DNA from 4 places in the Duganella sp. BJB1802 genome. Region 4 is predicted to be linked to each of the others. Evidence: predicted binding sites of a transcription regulator. Region 4 holds the regulator's gene; each other region holds the start of a gene.
What was found. Region 4 encodes sigma-54, which starts transcription at its own class of promoters, with help from an activator protein. Its sites were predicted from a motif close to TGGCANGNAANCTGCTTT; they were not measured.
Positions count from the first base shown of each region.

Region 1: a site for sigma-54 is predicted at 1,892-1,909, ahead of HUX88_RS27145 (urease accessory protein UreD). Genes of this name have one in related genera too.
Region 2: a site for sigma-54 is predicted at 2,906-2,923, ahead of HUX88_RS16125 (TldD/PmbA family protein). Genes of this name have one in related genera too.
Region 3: a site for sigma-54 is predicted at 1,880-1,897, ahead of HUX88_RS00510 (ANTAR domain-containing response regulator). Genes of this name have one in related genera too.

Region 1 covers NZ_JABWEF010000022.1:44,211-48,273, reverse strand. Annotated here, with positions in the region: gene HUX88_RS27155 (NAD-dependent epimerase/dehydratase family protein) at 54-938, opposite strand; gene HUX88_RS27150 (PEP-CTERM sorting domain-containing protein) at 1,041-1,736, opposite strand; gene HUX88_RS27145 (urease accessory protein UreD) at 1,919-2,776, shown strand; gene HUX88_RS27140 (urease subunit gamma) at 2,786-3,088, shown strand; gene HUX88_RS27135 (urease subunit beta) at 3,100-3,426, shown strand; gene ureC (urease subunit alpha) at 3,428-4,063, shown strand, end outside.
Region 2 covers NZ_JABWEF010000009.1:156,908-160,970, forward strand. Annotated here, with positions in the region: gene HUX88_RS16120 (TldD/PmbA family protein) at 1-1,070, opposite strand, end outside; gene HUX88_RS16125 (TldD/PmbA family protein) at 1,088-2,725, opposite strand; gene HUX88_RS16130 (class I SAM-dependent methyltransferase) at 3,166-3,981, shown strand; gene HUX88_RS16135 (methyl-accepting chemotaxis protein) at 3,982-4,063, opposite strand, start outside.
Region 3 covers NZ_JABWEF010000001.1:99,243-103,305, reverse strand. Annotated here, with positions in the region: gene HUX88_RS00515 (CmpA/NrtA family ABC transporter substrate-binding protein) at 1-831, opposite strand, end outside; gene HUX88_RS00510 (ANTAR domain-containing response regulator) at 1,214-1,837, opposite strand; gene can (carbonate dehydratase) at 1,940-2,617, opposite strand; gene dnaJ (molecular chaperone DnaJ) at 2,719-3,846, opposite strand; gene dnaK (molecular chaperone DnaK) at 3,969-4,063, opposite strand, start outside.
Region 4 covers NZ_JABWEF010000009.1:111-4,173, reverse strand. Annotated here, with positions in the region: gene lptA (lipopolysaccharide transport periplasmic protein LptA) at 1-551, shown strand, start outside; gene lptB (LPS export ABC transporter ATP-binding protein) at 554-1,306, shown strand; gene HUX88_RS15395 (RNA polymerase factor sigma-54) at 1,312-2,790, shown strand; gene hpf (ribosome hibernation-promoting factor, HPF/YfiA family) at 2,868-3,227, shown strand; partial or broken gene HUX88_RS15385 (3-hydroxyisobutyryl-CoA hydrolase) at 3,319-4,063, shown strand, end outside.

The sequences.
Region 1 (4,063 bases), on a different contig from region 4:
GCTTGAAGGATCCGCCCCGCCCACACGGTAGCGGAATTTTATTTAAAAAGCAATCACTGCTTGGCGATCCAGTCGAACACCGACGGGCCATGCGGCTTCCAGCCCAACTGGGTGCGCGCCCGCTGCCCCCGCACGCGGCTGTTGGAGCCCAGGCCATAGGAGGCCATCTCGTAGCCCCATTCCTCCTTGGCCTGTTCCAGCGGCCAGTCCTGCGGTTCGCCCAGACCCAGCGCGCGGGCGATGGCCGCGCTCATGTCGCGGAACGACGCCTCGCCGCTTTCGACGAAGTAGAACGCGCCGGCCTCGGTCTTTTCCAACGCCAGCAGATACAGGTCGACCACGTCGTCGATGTGGACGTTGGACCAGATGTTCAGGCCTCGTCCCACGTGGCGCACGATGCCGCTCTTGCGGGCCTGCTTGATCAGGCGTGGCAGCTGCACGCTGTCGCGCGGCAGCGCGCCGTCGCCGTAGATCAGCGTATTGCACAGCACCGCCGAGCGCACGCCCTTGCCGGCGGCGGCCAGCACCAGGTCGTCGATGGCGACGCGCGCGGCCTTGTCGGCGGTGGGGGCGGGGAGTTGGTCTTCGAAATAGATGCGGTCCGTGGCCTCGCCGCCGGAGGCGTCGCCGACGATGCTGGAACCGCTGGTGTGCAGGAACACCTTGCCGCTGCCGGCCAGCGCGTCGACGAAGGCTTCGACGGCGGCGCGGTTGTCGCTGCTGGCGGCGTTGATGACGGCGTCCGCCGCCCTGGCCTGGGCGATCAACAGGTCGCGGTCGTCGAGGGTGCCGACCACGCCGGTCACGCCGATCGAGGCCAGTTCCTCCAGCTGTTCCGGCTTGCGTACCAGGCCGACCACCTGATGGCCCGCGCGCACCAGGCCCGCTGCGATGGAACCGCCGATAAAGCCCGCCGCGCCGGTGACGAATATTTTCATACTGTGCTCACTTAATCAAATAGGGGAGCAAACAGTATGGGGACGGGTACCGCGCGCAAACAGGCCGCGCGGCGCAAAGCTCCCTTGATTACGGCGCAATGATCAGGCTTGAGCCTTGCGCTGTTTGCGCTTGGCGACCACGCCCAGCAAGGCCAGGCCGCCCAACAGCATGGCGTAGGCGTCGGCTTCCGGCACCGGCGCGGCGGCCACCGCGAAGGACAGGTTGTCGGCGTAGCCGTCGTTGTACGAGCCGGCTTCGCGGGTCATGGTCAGCGTGATGCCGACATTGAGCGCACCGACCGGGATGTAGCCTTGCGTGTCGCGCAGCAGCAGGCCGGTTTGGTTGCCGCGTTCCGAATTGGAGACGGGACCCAGGCTGGCGCTGGACAGCACGGCGCCGCCGCTGCCGAAGAAGGTGGCGGTCAGCTTGGCGTTGTCGTTCTGCGACGAGTAGCCGCCCAGCCAGGCCGACAGATCGTAGCGCGAGGCGCCGGTGTTGATCGCTGCGCTCAGCGAAGACAGGTCGATGGTCTGGGTGGCGGTGGACTTGGCGTTGCTGTCGCCGCCGGCGAAGAAGTAGGTGCCGCGGTCGGACGGACCTGGATCGGCCGGGAAGGGGAAGCCGCCGCTGGCGCCGTACTGCACCACGGTGAATGCCGACGTGGTGTTCCAGCCGGTGGTGTTGCCGGTTTCGGCGTTACCGTTGGCGATCAGGTTGGAGCCGAAGCCGGTGGCGTGTGCGGCCGGGGCCAGTGCCAGGGCAACCGCCGCAGCGGCTGCAAAAGTCGGGAAGCGCATTGCTAGTCCTTGGTCGGAAATGAAAAATGGTGCTTATTTTACAAGCAAAAAAGACAAAAGTAAAACTTGATGCATCAGACGTGCACCATCATGGTGCGCAAGACTCGCTTTGGTGCGAAATAAGTCTTTACATCGCCTGTGGCGCGCGATTCGGCTGGCATGACGATTGCATTACGTTAGCCATGCCCGATACCACCGCATCCAGAGAACTCGCCGCCGGCCCTGGCGCATGGCAGGCCAGCCTCACGCTCGGTTTTGCCGACGATGGCGGCACCACGCGCCTGTTCGACAACCGGCACTATGGCCCGCTGCGCGTGCAGAAGGCGCTGTACCCGGAGGACGCCAAGGTGTGCCACGCCATCGTGGTCCATCCGCCGGGCGGCGTGGTGGGCGGCGACCAGTTGGCGATCGACGTCGGCGTGGGCGCGCAGGCGCATGCCTTCATCACCACGCCGGGCGCCGCCAAGTGGTACAAGGCCAACGGCAAGGTCTCGCGCCAGCACGTGCGCCTGGCCGTGGGCGCGGGCGCCGCACTCGAATGGCTGCCGCAAGAGACCATCTTTTTTGATACCGCTAACGTGGTGCTGGACCAGCACATCGAACTGGCCGAAGGCGCCACGTACATCGGCTGCGAGATCCTTTGCATGGGCCGGCGCGGCTCGGGCGAAAGCTTCAACACCGGCACCGTGGCCCAGCGCAGCAGCATCCGCCGCGACGGCAAATTGATCTGGTGGGAGCAAGGCGCGATGTTGGGCGGCCGCCTCGACAGCCCGCTGGCGCTGAACGGCAGGACTGTCTGCGCCACGCTGATCGCCGCCGGCAAGCCGCTGCCCGCCGCCGTGCTGTCCGAGATCCGCGCCGATATCCAGGCTGACGGCGACCACGGTTTCGGCGTCACGCAAACCAAGGGCGTGCTGGTCGCGCGCCACCTGGGCGACGACAGCGAGACCGCGCGCCGCCTGATGCTCACCGTCTGGCGCCGCGTGCGCCCGCACCTGCTGGGGCGCGCGGCCGTCACGCCGCGCATCTGGCAAACCTGAGAGACACCCATGGACCTGACACCAAGAGAAAAAGACAAACTGCTGATTTTCACCGCCGGCATCGTGGCGGAGCGCCGCCTCGCGCGCGGCCTGAAGTTGAACTACCCGGAAGCGGTGGCGCTGATCACCTGCGCCATCATGGAAGGTGCGCGCGACGGCAAAACCGTCGCGCAGCTGATGTCCGACGGCACGCGCATCCTTACGCGCGCCGACGTCATGGAAGGCATCCCCGAAATGATCCCCGACATCCAGGTCGAAGCGACGTTCCCCGACGGGAGCAAGCTGGTGACCGTCCACAACCCCATCCCGTAAAGGAGATCGCCATGATCCCAGGTGAATACATGCTCGAAGAGGGCGAGATCGGCCTCAATGAAGGCCGCGCCACCGCGACCGTCGTGGTGACCAACCAGGGCGACCGGCCGGTGCAGGTCGGATCGCATTTTCATTTTTTTGAAGTCAACACGGAGCTCAAGTTCGAGCGCTGGAAGGCCTACGGCATGCGGCTGAATATCGCCGCCGGCACCGCCGTCCGTTTCGAACCGGGCCAGCAGCGCACGGTGGAACTGGTGAAGCTGGGCGGCGACCAGAAGGTGTTCGGCTTCAATGGCAAAGTAATGGGCAAGCTGGACCCCAATCCACCTAAAGGCTGACATGGTTACAATCTCGCGCCGCGCCTACTCGGAAATGTTCGGCCCCACCAAAGGGGACCGCATCCGCCTGGCCGATACCGAACTGTTTATCGAAATCGAACACGATTACGCCACCTATGGCGAGGAAGTCAAATTCGGCGGCGGCAAAGTGATCCGCGACGGCATGGGCCAGTCGCAGCGCGTGGCCGCCGACGTGATGGACACGGTGATCACCAACGCGGTGATCGTCGACCACTGGGGCATCGTCAAGGCCGACATCGGCCTGAAAAGCGGCATGATCGCCGCCATCGGCAAGGCCGGCAACCCGGACATCCAGCCAGATGTGACGATGGCCATCGGCGGCGCCACCGAGATCATCGCCGGCGAAGGCATGATCGTCACCGCCGGCGGCGTCGACACGCACATCCACTTCATCTGCCCGCAGCAGATCGAGGAGGCGCTGATGAGCGGCGTGACCACGATGATAGGCGGCGGCACCGGGCCGTCCGCCGGCACCTCGGCCACCACCTGCACGCCGGGGCCGTGGCACCTGCACGCGATGCTGGGCGCGGCAGACGCCTTCCCGATGAACCTGGGCTTTCTCGGCAAGGGCAATGTGTCGCTGCCCGAGCCGCTGGAAGAGCAGGTGCGCGCCGGC
Region 2 (4,063 bases), 160 kb from region 4:
GTGACCAGCACGCCCTTCTTGGTGTTGGCGATCAGCTCCTGGGTCGACTTGTTGGTGCCGGCCATGATGATGTTGCCCGGCGAGCCGACGGCGCGCTTGCCCTGCTTCTGCGCCCAGAAACGCGAGTAATCCAGGTTGGCCACCTTGCCGCCCTTGATGATGTCCATGCGCTCGCGGGCCAGCATGTTCTGGCCGTCCCACGGCAGCACCGCCACGTCCTTGTCCCAAGGGTCGGCCCAGACGTTGACCTGCTCGTCGAACAGCTTCTCGCCCATGCGGTTGCCGCCGCCCTTCTTCGACAGGAAGCTGCGGCCCTCGTCGGCCTGGCGCGCATCGAAGCCGCTGAACATATAGCCCAGCAGGTCCGAGGTCGCCGCCGGTTCCAGGATCACCGTGTAGCGGCCCGGCTCCAGCGCCTTGGCGTCCACCGATTTCAAGGCCTTCTCGATCGCCACGTTGGACGCCTCGCGCGCGTCGAACTTGCCGACGTCGCCCACGCTGCGCTTGACCCAGCCCGAACCGCGGCCGTCTTCCGTACGCACGGTGACGGTGAAGTCCAGCCCCGTATCCTGCTGGTAGCCGAACACGCCGTTGGAGTTGGCGATGGTGGTGAACTGCGCGCTGTCGGTGAAGAAGCCCGCCGCCACCAGCTTGTTCTTCCTGCTGTTCTCGATGCTGTAGGCCGCCACCTGCGCGCGGAATTCGGGATCGATGTCGGCGGTCTTCTGGAAGAAGGTCTGGCTGGCCTTGTATTCCTGCTTGGTCGGCGTCGGCATGAACTCCGGATTCTCCGGCGCCAGGCGGGCCAGGTCCTCCGCGCGGCGCACGGCTTTTTCCAGCGACTTGTCGTCAAACTCGTTGATGCTGGCGATGCCCTGCTTCTTGCCGAAGGCGACCGACACGGTCATCTGCGTATCCTCGATCAAGCCGGCGGTCGACACGGCGTTGCGCGCGTAGCGGATGTTGCCCTTGCGGCTGCCGGTGATGTTCACTTCGCACTGGTCGCCCTTGGAAAGGGACAGCACCTTGTCGCAGATGCGTTTTGCTTCGTCTTGACTCAAATTCTTCATCTCGTGGTCTCCAGGGCTTAGCCGATTTTGCGTGCGGTGTTGATGACGTTGATGCCGTTGAAGCGCGCCGTGCTGGCGCCGTGCGACACCACCGACACCTGCGAAGGCTGCCCTTTGCCGTCGAAGAAGGAGCCGCCCATGCGCCAATCGCGCTCGTCGCACAGGCCGGCGCAGGCGTTCCAGAACTCCTGCGTGTTCGACTGGTAGGCCACGTCCTCCAGCATCTCGCCGATCTTGCCGTTCTTGATTTCGTAGAACAGCTGGCCGCCGAACTGGAAGTTGTAGCGCTGCTGGTCGATCGAGAAGGAACCGTCGCCGACGATGTAGATGCCCTTCTTGACGTCCTTGACCATCTCGTCCGGGGTCATCTTCTTTTTACCCGCCTGCAGCGAGACGTTGGGCATGCGCTGGAACTGCACGCTGCTCCAGTTGTCCGCGTACGAGCAGCCGTGCGATTCCTTCTCGCCGATGATGTGGGCCTGGTCGCGCGTGGCCTGGTAGTTGACCAGGATGCCGTCCTTGATGATGTCCCAGCGCTTGCACTGCACGCCCTCGTCGTCGTAGCCGACGTTGGCCAGCGAGCCCGGCGTGGTCTTGTCGGCCACGATGTTGACCAGGTCCGAGCCGTACTTGAATTTCTTCGACTGCCATTTGTCGAGCGTGGCGAAGCTGGTGCCGGCGTAGTTGGCCTCGTAGCCCAGCACGCGATCGAGCTCGGTCGGGTGGCCGACCGATTCGTGGATGGTCAGCCACAGGTGTTCCGGCGACAGCACCAGGTCGTACTTGCCCGGCTCGACCGACTTGGCGGTCAGCTTCTGCTTGGCCTGCTTGCCGGCCGCGCGCGCGTCCTCGATCAGGTCGTAGGACTTGGTGTACAGCGTGGTCACGCCGCCGGCCGCCTTGATCTTGTGCTCGGGCCGCGCGTCCAGGTATTCGTAGCCCATGCCGACCGGCGCCGACAGGCCCTGGCGCGAGCGGAACTTGTTGGTCTTCTGGTCGACGGCGGTGGCGAACACCGGCATCCACAGGCGGTGCATGTCCTGGTCGATGTAGGAGCCGTCGGTGGAGGCGAAGTACTTCTGCTGGTTCACCTGGAACAGCAGCGACTGCATGAAGCTGGCGCCGCCCTCCATGCCGGCCTTGTTGGCGGCGATCAGCAACTCGGCCTTGTCCTTGATGGCGACGGTGCGCCAGTCCTTGACGATGGGCGTGGCCCACGCCACTTCGCCCACGCCCTTGACCGGCGCCAGGATCACCGGTTCGGTCTGCAGCTTGGCGTTGGCCTTGGCGATGGCGACCGCCTGGCGCGCGGCGCCGGCCACGCCGTCCGGCGTCATGTCGTTGGTGGCGGCGAAGCCGTAGGCGCCGCCGGCGATCACGCGCACGCCGACGCCGGCCGACTCCGTGTTGACCACGTTTTCGACGTTCAGGTCGCGGGTGGTGATGAACTGGTTCAGATAGCGTCCCACCCGCACGTCGCAGTAGGAAGCGCCGGCCTGGGTCGCCGCGGTCATCGCGGTGTCGGCCAGCATTTTCTTGAATTGAAGGGCGACTGGCTTGAGCAGCTCTTCCGCCGCGATTGCGCGGCCGAAGGCGGGCAGCAACATCGTGCCCAGGGCCAGACTACTAACATTGAGGAATGCACGTCGTTCCATCGTATCTCCAAAAACGTAACAGCAAGGATAGGATTGCGGGCCGGTCGCCCGGGATTCTGCTTTTTATTTGCTCTTCCAGCTGGAACTACTTCGTTACCGCTCGTTGCTTCGCACTACACCTGAATATCCGCCGCCGTTTCCGCGGGTTTTGCAATATTAGCGCCGGATTAAGGAACGAGATAGGCAAAATGTGTGCCACGGGTTTTCATGTTGCAAGTTGGTGCATTTGCCATGTTTGCCGTGGCCCGGGTGTCCGCCGGACTGTCCGCGCGAGTGTCCGCGAGTGTCCGGAAGTGTCCGCCAGGTGTCCGCCGGCCGCGCGGTCACTGCGGGATGGAGCGCCGTCCCAATTCGCTTGACCAACTTGCAAGGTTGGCCGATGATCGCGCTGGGCGAGCGGCTGCGCGTCGCCACAACCATGATCCATCAGGAGACCCTGCATGAAACGAACCGTACTTGCCGTCCTCGCCACCACCATGCTGATCGCGGGCGGCGCCTTCGCCGCCGAGGACGCGGCGCTGAAGGCCGCCATCGCGGCGCCGTCGCGCACGCCGGCCAATGTGGAGCGCGACGTCTATCGCCATCCGTACGAGACGCTGAGCTTTTTCGGCATCAAGCCGACCATGACGGTGGTCGAGCTGGCCCCGGGCGGCGGCTGGTACACCGAGATCCTGGCGCCCTATCTGCGCGACCACGGCAAGCTGATCGCCGCCGGCAACGACCTGGCCTCGCCCAATGCCAACGAGCGCAAGGCGGCCGAGCGCTTCATGGCGTACCTGAACACCAAGCCCGAGGTGTACAACAAGGTGGCGCTGGGCGTGTTCTCGCCGCCGCGCAACAAGTATGAGTTCGCGCCGGCCGGCAGCGTCGACATGGTGGTCACGTTCCGCAACATCCACAATTGGATGGCGGGCGGGCCGGACACCCTGAAGCCGCTGTTCGCCAGCGTCTTCACCAGCCTGAAGAAGGGCGGCGTGTTCGGCGTGGTGGAGCACCGCCTGCCTGCCTCCAAGACCCAGGACAAGGAGGCCAGCACCGGCTACATGCATGAGAAATATGTGATCGGCCTGGCCGAGGCGGCCGGCTTCAAGCTGGCCGACAAGTCGGAGGTCAACGCCAATCCGAAGGACAACGCCGAGCACAAGGAAGGCGTGTGGGCGCTGCCGCCGACCTACGCCAACAAGGACGAGGACCGCGCCAAGTACAAGGCCATCGGCGAGAGCGACCGCATGACGCTGAAGTTCGTCAAGCCGTGATCAGAAGCGCGTGAACTTGGTCTCGTCCGGCGCGCCCTCGGCCACCAGGTCGAGCTTGCGCGACGGACGCGCCGGCGCCGGC
Region 3 (4,063 bases), on a different contig from region 4:
GATCGCGTCCTTGCTGGTGTTGACGTAGGATTTGTCGGCGATCACCTCGGCCATCTTGTTCTTGTTGGCCAGCGAGGCGTCGATCCATTTGCCGGCGTCGAGGATGGCGGCCATCATCGCGCGGCAGGTGTTCGGGTGCTTCTTGGCGAATTCCAGCGTCGAGCCGAGCACCTTCTCCGGGTGGTCCTTCCAGATGTCCTGGGTGGTGGTGGCGGTGATGCCCACGCCGTCCATGATGGCGCGGTGGCCCCACGGCTCGCCCACGCAGAAGCCGTCCATGTTCCCGACCCGCATATTGGCCACCATCTGCGGCGGCGGCACGGTGATGACCTTGGCGTCCTTCATCGGGTTGATGCCGTTGGCGGCCAGCCAGTAGTACAGCCACATCGCGTGGGTGCCGGTCGGGAAGGTCTGGGCGAAGGTGTATTCGCGCTTGTCGGTCTGCATCAGCTTGGCCAGCGAGGCGCCGTCCACCGCGCCCTTGTCGGCCAGCTTCTTCGACAGCGTGATGGCCTGGCCGTTGTTGTTCAGGCCCATGAGCACCGCCATGTCCTTCTTCTGGCCGCCGATCCCCATCTGCACGCCGTACAGCAGGCCGTACAGCACATGGGCCGCGTCCAGGTCGCCGTTGGCCAGCTTGTCGCGCACGCCGGCCCACGAGGCCTCCTTGCTCAGCACGAACTTGACGCCGTACTTCTTGTCGAAGCCCAGCACCGAGGCCATCACCACCGACGCGCAGTCGGTCAGCGGAATGAAGCCGATCTTGATTTCTTCCTTCTCCGGCTTGTCCGAACCCGCCGCCCACACGCCACCCGTTGCCAATCCCAACATGCTTCCCCCCGCTACAAGACCTGCGCCATGAATGATCTGCCGACGCTTGGTGTTCACAACGTTCGCATCGGATGGCAGGTCGTTCCCTGCTCGTGGCTTTTCATATTCCATCGCAAATCCCTTATGTAGTCAGCAGAACAAAACGGCAAAAAAAAAGTCTACCCAGCGTGAACGGATTCACGTGTGTAGACGTCGTTGTCTGGTGGACCTCACCGCCGTTGGCGAGGTACATCAAGCGCACCGTTGCGCTTGCTTACAGGCTATGCAATGTCCATGCCAGCAAGTTTGCAGGGGAAAGCCAGGGGGATGGGGCGGATCGGAGCGCCGTGTGATGGCGCAGAAAACGCACCGCGATTGCGCGGTGCATCATTTTGGACGGGCGTCAGCCCAATAAATCTTCGACGTCGATGATGCGCTGGGCCACCTCGGACAGCTTGAGGTTCTTGCTCATGGCCATGCTGCGCAGCTTTTGGTAGGCCTGCTCTTCGCTGAAACGTTGGCGCTCCATTAACAGGCCCTTGGCGCGCTCGATGATCTTGCGCTCGGCCAGCTTGCTCTTGGTGTCGGACAGTTCGTCCAGCAGCTTCTGCTCGCGCTTGAAGCGCGCCAGCGCCACCTGCAGCACCGGCTTGATGCGGTCGCTCTGCAGGCCGGCCACGATGTAGGCCGACACGCCGGCCGCCATGGCGGCCTCCATGCTCTCGGTGTCGTCGCTCTCGGTGAACATGACGATGGGGCGGCGCTCGTCGCGGGTGGCGATGACGATGTGCTCCAGCACGTCGCGCGCGTCGGATTCGGCGTCGACGATGATCATGTCGGGCTGCAGCTGGGCGATGCGCTCGGGCAGGTACATGTCCGGCGGCAGCGAGGCGACGATGTCGTAGCCCGCCTCCAGCAGGCCGATGCGCAGCGCGCGGGCCCGCTCGGCCTGCGCGCGCAGCGCCTCGTCATCCTCGTCGCCGGCGAGGATGATGGTGTTGACGACCACGATACGTAGGTGTTTCATGGTCGTCATGCGGAGTATGGAAGAGAGTTCATGGCCTTACTGCAAGCAAGAATCAATCCATTCTACGGCACAAAGCGGCCTCTCCGCCAGCGGCAACGCTGGTCAGCCCAGGTCCGCCTCGTACACGCCCAGGCGCTTGGCCACGCGTGGCGCCAGTTCGTGGGCGGCGGCGACGGTCATTTCCAGGTCGTGCAGCTTGCCGTCCTTCAGGCCGTAGACCCAGCCGTGCACCGTGACATCCTGGCCACGGTCCCATGCGTCCTGCACGATGGTGGTCTGGCAGACGTTGGAGACCTGCTCCACCACGTTGAGCTCGCACATGCGCTCGGCGCGCAGCTTGCTGGTCAGGACGTCGCCCAGGTAGCGCTCGTGCTTCTGATGCACGTCCTGCACGTGGCGCAGCCAGTTGTCGGCCAGGCCGACGCGCGTGCCGGTCATCGCCGCGTGCACGCCCTTGCAGCCGTAGTGGCCGACGATGATCACGTGCTTCACCTTCAGCACGTCGATCGCGAACTGCAGCACCGACAGCGCGTTCAGGTCCGAATGCACCACCACGTTGGCGATGTTGCGGTGGACGAAAACGTCGCCAGGCGCCAGGCCCAGCAGCTCGTTCGCCGGCACCCGGCTGTCCGAGCAGCCTATCCACAGGTATTCCGGCGAGGCTTGCTGCGCCAGGCGGTTGAAGAAGTCCGGGTCGCGCTCGACTTCCGATTCGGCCCAGCGGCGGTTGTTGTCCAGCAGGTCGCGCAACGGGGAATTGCTGTTGTCCAGATCACTCATGATGCTCCTCTCGTACATAAGAAGACCGCCGGTCCACCCGGAAAGGTGGCGCGGCGGTCCGATATTACCAAGACTGCGTGACGTCGCAGTTACTCAACTGGCTACTCAAAAAAATCCTTCACCTTGTCGCGCCAGGTCTTGCTTTGCGGGCTGTGCTTGGCGCCGCCCTCGGTGGTCAGCTTCTCGAAATCGCGCAGCATGTCCTTCTGCTTCTCGGTCAGCTTGACCGGGGTCTCGACCGCCACGTGGCAGAACAGGTCGCCCGCGAAGCCGGAACGCACGCCCTTGATGCCCTTGCCCTTGAGGCGGAAGGTCTTGCCCGACTGGGTGCCTTCGGGGATCGTGAACGACACTTTACCAGACAATGTCGGCACCTCGATGTCGCCGCCCAAGGCCGCCTTGGCGAAGGAGATCGGCATCTCGCAATGCAGGTCGTCGCCCTCGCGCTGGAACACGCTGTGCGGCTTGATGTGGATCTCCACATACAAATCGCCCGACGGCCCGCCGTTGGTGCCCGGCTCGCCGTTGCCCGACGAGCGGATACGCATGCCGTTGTCGATGCCGACCGGGATCTTCACTTCCAGCGTCTTGTTGCGCTTGATGCGGCCCTGGCCCGAGCATGCGGCGCATGGCTCCGGAATGATCTTGCCGGTGCCGTGGCACTTCGGGCAGGTCTGCTGGATGCTGAAGAAGCCCTGCTGCATACGCACCTGGCCGTGGCCGGCGCAGGTCGAGCACGTCACCGGCGAGGTGCCGGGCTTGGCGCCGGTACCGTGGCAGGTGTCGCACTTGTCCCAGGACGGCACGCGGATGGTGGTGTCGAAGCCGTGCGCGGCCTGCTCCAGCGTGATCTCCAGGTTGTAGCGCAAGTCTGCGCCGCGGTACACCTGCGGGCCCTGGCTGCGGCCGCGGCCGCCACCGAAGATGTCGCCGAAGATGTCGCCGAAGGCGTCGCCGAAGCCGCCCGCGCCGCCACCGAAGCCGCCGCCTCCGCCCATGTTCGGATCGACGCCGGCGTGACCGTAGCGGTCATACGCCTCGCGCTTCTCCGGATTGGTCAGCATCTCGTAGGCTTCTTTGACTTCCTTGAATTTTTCTTCCGACTCTTTGCTATCCGGATTGCGGTCCGGATGGTATTTCATCGCCAGTTTGCGATACGACTTCTTGATCTCGTCTTCCGACGCGTTTTTGGCGACACCAAGTGTCTCGTAGAAATCTCGCTTTGCCATATTGTCGGCACCTTGCTGTATTTATACTGATGTACTGTTTATGCTAAAAAGCCGAGCCGGTGCCGTTTGCACGGCCGCACGGCTCGGCTGGCCATTCCCGCGCCTGCGGGAACGACACCGGATTACTTGCTGTCTTTGACTTCTTTGAAGTCGGCGTCCACCACGTCGTCCTGTGGCTTGGCCTGCTCGGCGCCCGCGCCCTGGTGGCCAGCGCCGC
Region 4 (4,063 bases):
CCGCCCACGCGGAAAAGGCCGACTCCACCAAGCCGACCACGATCCAGTACGACGACCTGCAGATCGACGACGTCAAGCAGGTCAAGACGCTGATCGGCAACGTGATCCTGACGCGCGGCACCTTGCTGCTGAAGTCGCCCAAGGCGGTGATGACCACCGACCCCGAAGGCTACGACTTCGTCGTGCTCACCAGCACGCCCGGCACGCCGGCCACCTTCCGCCAGAAGCGCGACGGCGCCGGCGACCAGTGGGTCGAGGGCGAGGCCGAGCGCATCGAATACAGCAACAAGACCGACCTGGTCAAGCTGTTCTCCAAGGCCAAGGTGCGTCGCCTCGAAGCGGGCCGCCTCAGCGACGAGGTCAACGGCGAGTTCATCTCCTACGACAGCCGCAAGGAACAGTTCGCCGTGAAGAACACCGTCACCGGCGAGAGCAAGCCGGGCGCCGGCCGCGGCACCATGGTGATCCAGCCGACCATCCGCCCGGCCGCGCCGGCCACCGCGCCAGCAACCACGCCGGCCGCGTCGACGCCGCCGGCCACGGAGAAGTGAGCATGGAACCATCCTGCGGTAGCACCCTGATCGTACGCGGCCTGCAAAAGACCTACGGCAAGCGCCAGGTCGTGCATGACGTCTCCCTGCAGGTCGAATGCGGCGAAGTGGTGGGCCTGCTCGGCCCCAACGGCGCCGGCAAGACCACCTCGTTCTACATGATCGTCGGCCTGGTGCCGTCGGACGCCGGCAGCATCGACATCAGCGGCACCGACATCTCCTCGCTGCCCATCCACCGCCGCGCCTCGCTCGGCTTGTCCTACCTGCCGCAGGAAGCGTCGGTGTTCCGCAAGCTGACGGTGGAAGAAAATATCCGCGCCGTCCTCGAAATTCAGAAAGTGGACGGCAAGCCTTTATCCAAGGCTGCCATTGATGAACGGCTCAATACCCTGCTGGCCGATTTGCAGATCGAAAAGCTGCGCGAGAACCAGGCGCTGTCGCTCTCGGGCGGCGAGCGCCGCCGCGTGGAGATCGCGCGCGCACTGGCGACCAACCCGCGCTTCGTGCTGCTCGACGAACCATTCGCCGGGGTCGACCCGATCGCCGTCATTGAGATCCAGCGCATCGTGCGCTTCCTCAAGGAACGCGGCATCGGCGTCCTCATTACCGATCACAATGTGCGCGAGACGCTGGGCATCTGCGACCGCGCATATATCATCAACCAGGGCACGGTATTGGCTTCAGGCCGGCCAGACGACATCATCGCCAACGAATCGGTGCGTCGCGTGTATCTGGGTGAACACTTCCGTATGTAAAACCCATGAAACAGTCTTTGCAACTGCGCACGTCGCAGCACCTCGCGCTGACGCCTCAGCTGCAGCAGTCGATCCGGCTGCTGCAACTGTCGACGCTGGAGCTGCATCAGGAACTGGAACAGCTGCTGACCGATAATCCGCTGCTGGAGCGCCTCGACGACCCGCTGGACCGCTCGCTGCGGCTGCTGTCGGACGGCGCCATCAGCCAACAAGCCCCGGTCGGCGACGCGCCGCCCGAAGGCCCGCCCAACGCCCAGGAAGCGCCTGCCGCCGACGCCGACAACTACGACGGCCCGGCCGCCGACACCGAGAGCACCAGCAGCGACGCCGACGTCGACTGGAGCGACGCCGGCCGCAGCAAGGCGCCCGACGACGAGGATTCGCGCCCGCAGCTCGAGGCCAGCCACTGCACGCTGCGCGAGCACCTGATGGAGCAGATGCGCGTGACGGTGCTGGAGATGCGCGACCGCGCGCTGGTCGAGCTGATCATCGACGCGCTGGACGAGAACGGCTACCTCGAGGAATCGCTGGACGAGATCCACGCCCGCCTGCCGGAGGAGCTGGAGGTGGACATCGACGAGCTGCGCACCGCCTTGTCGCTGCTGCAAAGCTTCGACCCGATGGGCGTGGGCGCGCGCAACGCGTCCGAATGTTTGGCGCTGCAGATCAAGCGCCTGCCGGGCATACCGATGGTGACGCGGCGCATGGCGCTGGCCATCGTGGAAAATCATCTGACCTGGTTCGCCCAGCGCGACTTCAACAAATTGAAGAAGGCGCTGGTGTGCGACGACGAGGATTTGCGCGAAGCACAAACCGTCATCCGCCAGTGCAATCCACATCCGGGCTCGGCGTTCGCGTCGGACGTGTCGGACTACGTGGTGCCGGACGTGATCGTCAAAAAAGCGCGCAACGGCTGGCAAGTGAGCCTCAACAACGACGTCATGCCGCGCCTGCGCGTGAACGCCATGTACGCCAACCTGCTCAAGCAGGGAAAAGGCGAGGGCGCGATGGGCGCGCAGCTGCAGGAAGCGAAGTGGCTGATCAAGAATATGCGCCAGCGTTTCGACACGATTTTGCGCGTCGCACAAGCGATAGTAGAACGACAAAAGAACTTTTTCTCCCATGGCGCGGTTGCCATGCGCCCCCTTGTGCTTCGCGAAATTGCTGATACACTGGGTCTACACGAGAGCACTATTTCTCGTGTAACAACTCAAAAATATATGCTGACCCCGCATGGCATGTTTGAGTTGAAATATTTCTTTGGTAGCCATGTCGCCACCGAAGCGGGGGGGGAAGCAAGTTCGACGGCGATACGCGCACTCATCGTGCAATTGACAGGAGCAGAAGACCCGAAAAATCCTTTATCCGACAGTAAGATTGCGGACATGCTGGGAGAACAAGGCATGGTGATTGCGCGACGAACTGTTGCCAAATATCGCGAAGCTTTAAAGATCCCGCCAGTCAGTCTCCGCAAGTCTTTGTAGTTACTTGGTTCCTGCGCGCCCGGTGGCAATGGGCCCCGCACTAACCGTAAGAAGCGACATTATCTTTAGGAGTGTGTATGAATCTCACCATCAGTGGACATCATCTCGAAGTGACCTCTGCCATCCGTGAATACGTGCAGAGCAAGCTGGAACGCGTCACCCGCCACTTTGATCAAGTGATTGATATTGCTGTCATCCTGACCGTAGATAACCTTAAAGAGAAAGAGAAACGCCAGAAGGCTGAAATCAACCTGCGCATGTCGGGCAAGACCGTCTACGTGGAAAGCCTGTCGCAGGACCTGTACGCCGCCATCGACACCTTGGTCGACAAGCTGGATCGGCAGGTCATGAAGTACAAAGCCAAGGTCCAAGAGCACGGCCACGATGCGATCAAGCATCTCCCGGATAGCTACGAACCCGCTGCCGCCGCCCTATAACAACGGCCTCGGCACCATCAAACTAAGGGCGCACTGGCGCCCTTTTTTGCGCCCGCATAGAATAGGGTTTTCACCACTATCCTGCGACCTCATGAGCGAATACGTCCACACCAGCGTCAGCAACGGAACCGGCTTCATCACGCTGGACCGGCCCAAGGCCTTGAACTCTTTATCGCTGGCGATGGTGCGCGCGATCACGCAGGCGCTGCTGGCATGGCGCGACGACAGCGCCATCGCCGCAGTCGTCATCCGCAGCAGCAGCGAGAAGGCCTTCTGCGCCGGCGGCGACATCCGCTTCTTTTACGACGCCGGCCGCGCCACGCCGCAGGGCGGCAGCGCGCTGGTGGAGGACTTCTTCACCGAGGAGTACGCGCTCAACCACCTGATCCATTTTTATCCCAAGCCCTACATCGCGCTGATGGACGGCGTGGTCATGGGCGGCGGCATGGGCGTGGCGCAGGGCGGTCCCGGCTGCCGCGTGCGCATCGTCACCGAGCGCACGAAGATGGCCATGCCGGAGGTGAACATCGGCCTGTTCCCTGACGTGGGCGGCAGCTACTTCCTGTCGCGCGCGCCGGGCAAGCTGGGCTGCTACCTGGGCGTGACCGGCGTGACCATCGGCGCGGCCGACGCGCTGCACGCCGGCTTGGCCGACCACTTCGTACCGGGCAGTGAGATGGCGGCGCTGTCGGCCCTGCTTGACGCGACGCCGGGCACCGGCTTGCGGGCCGCCATCGCCGCCTTCGCGGCGCCGTTCAAGGACGCGGCGGGCGACAGCAAGCTGGCCGCCGAACGCGCCGCCATCGACCGCCACTTCGGCGCCGGCTCGGTGCCGG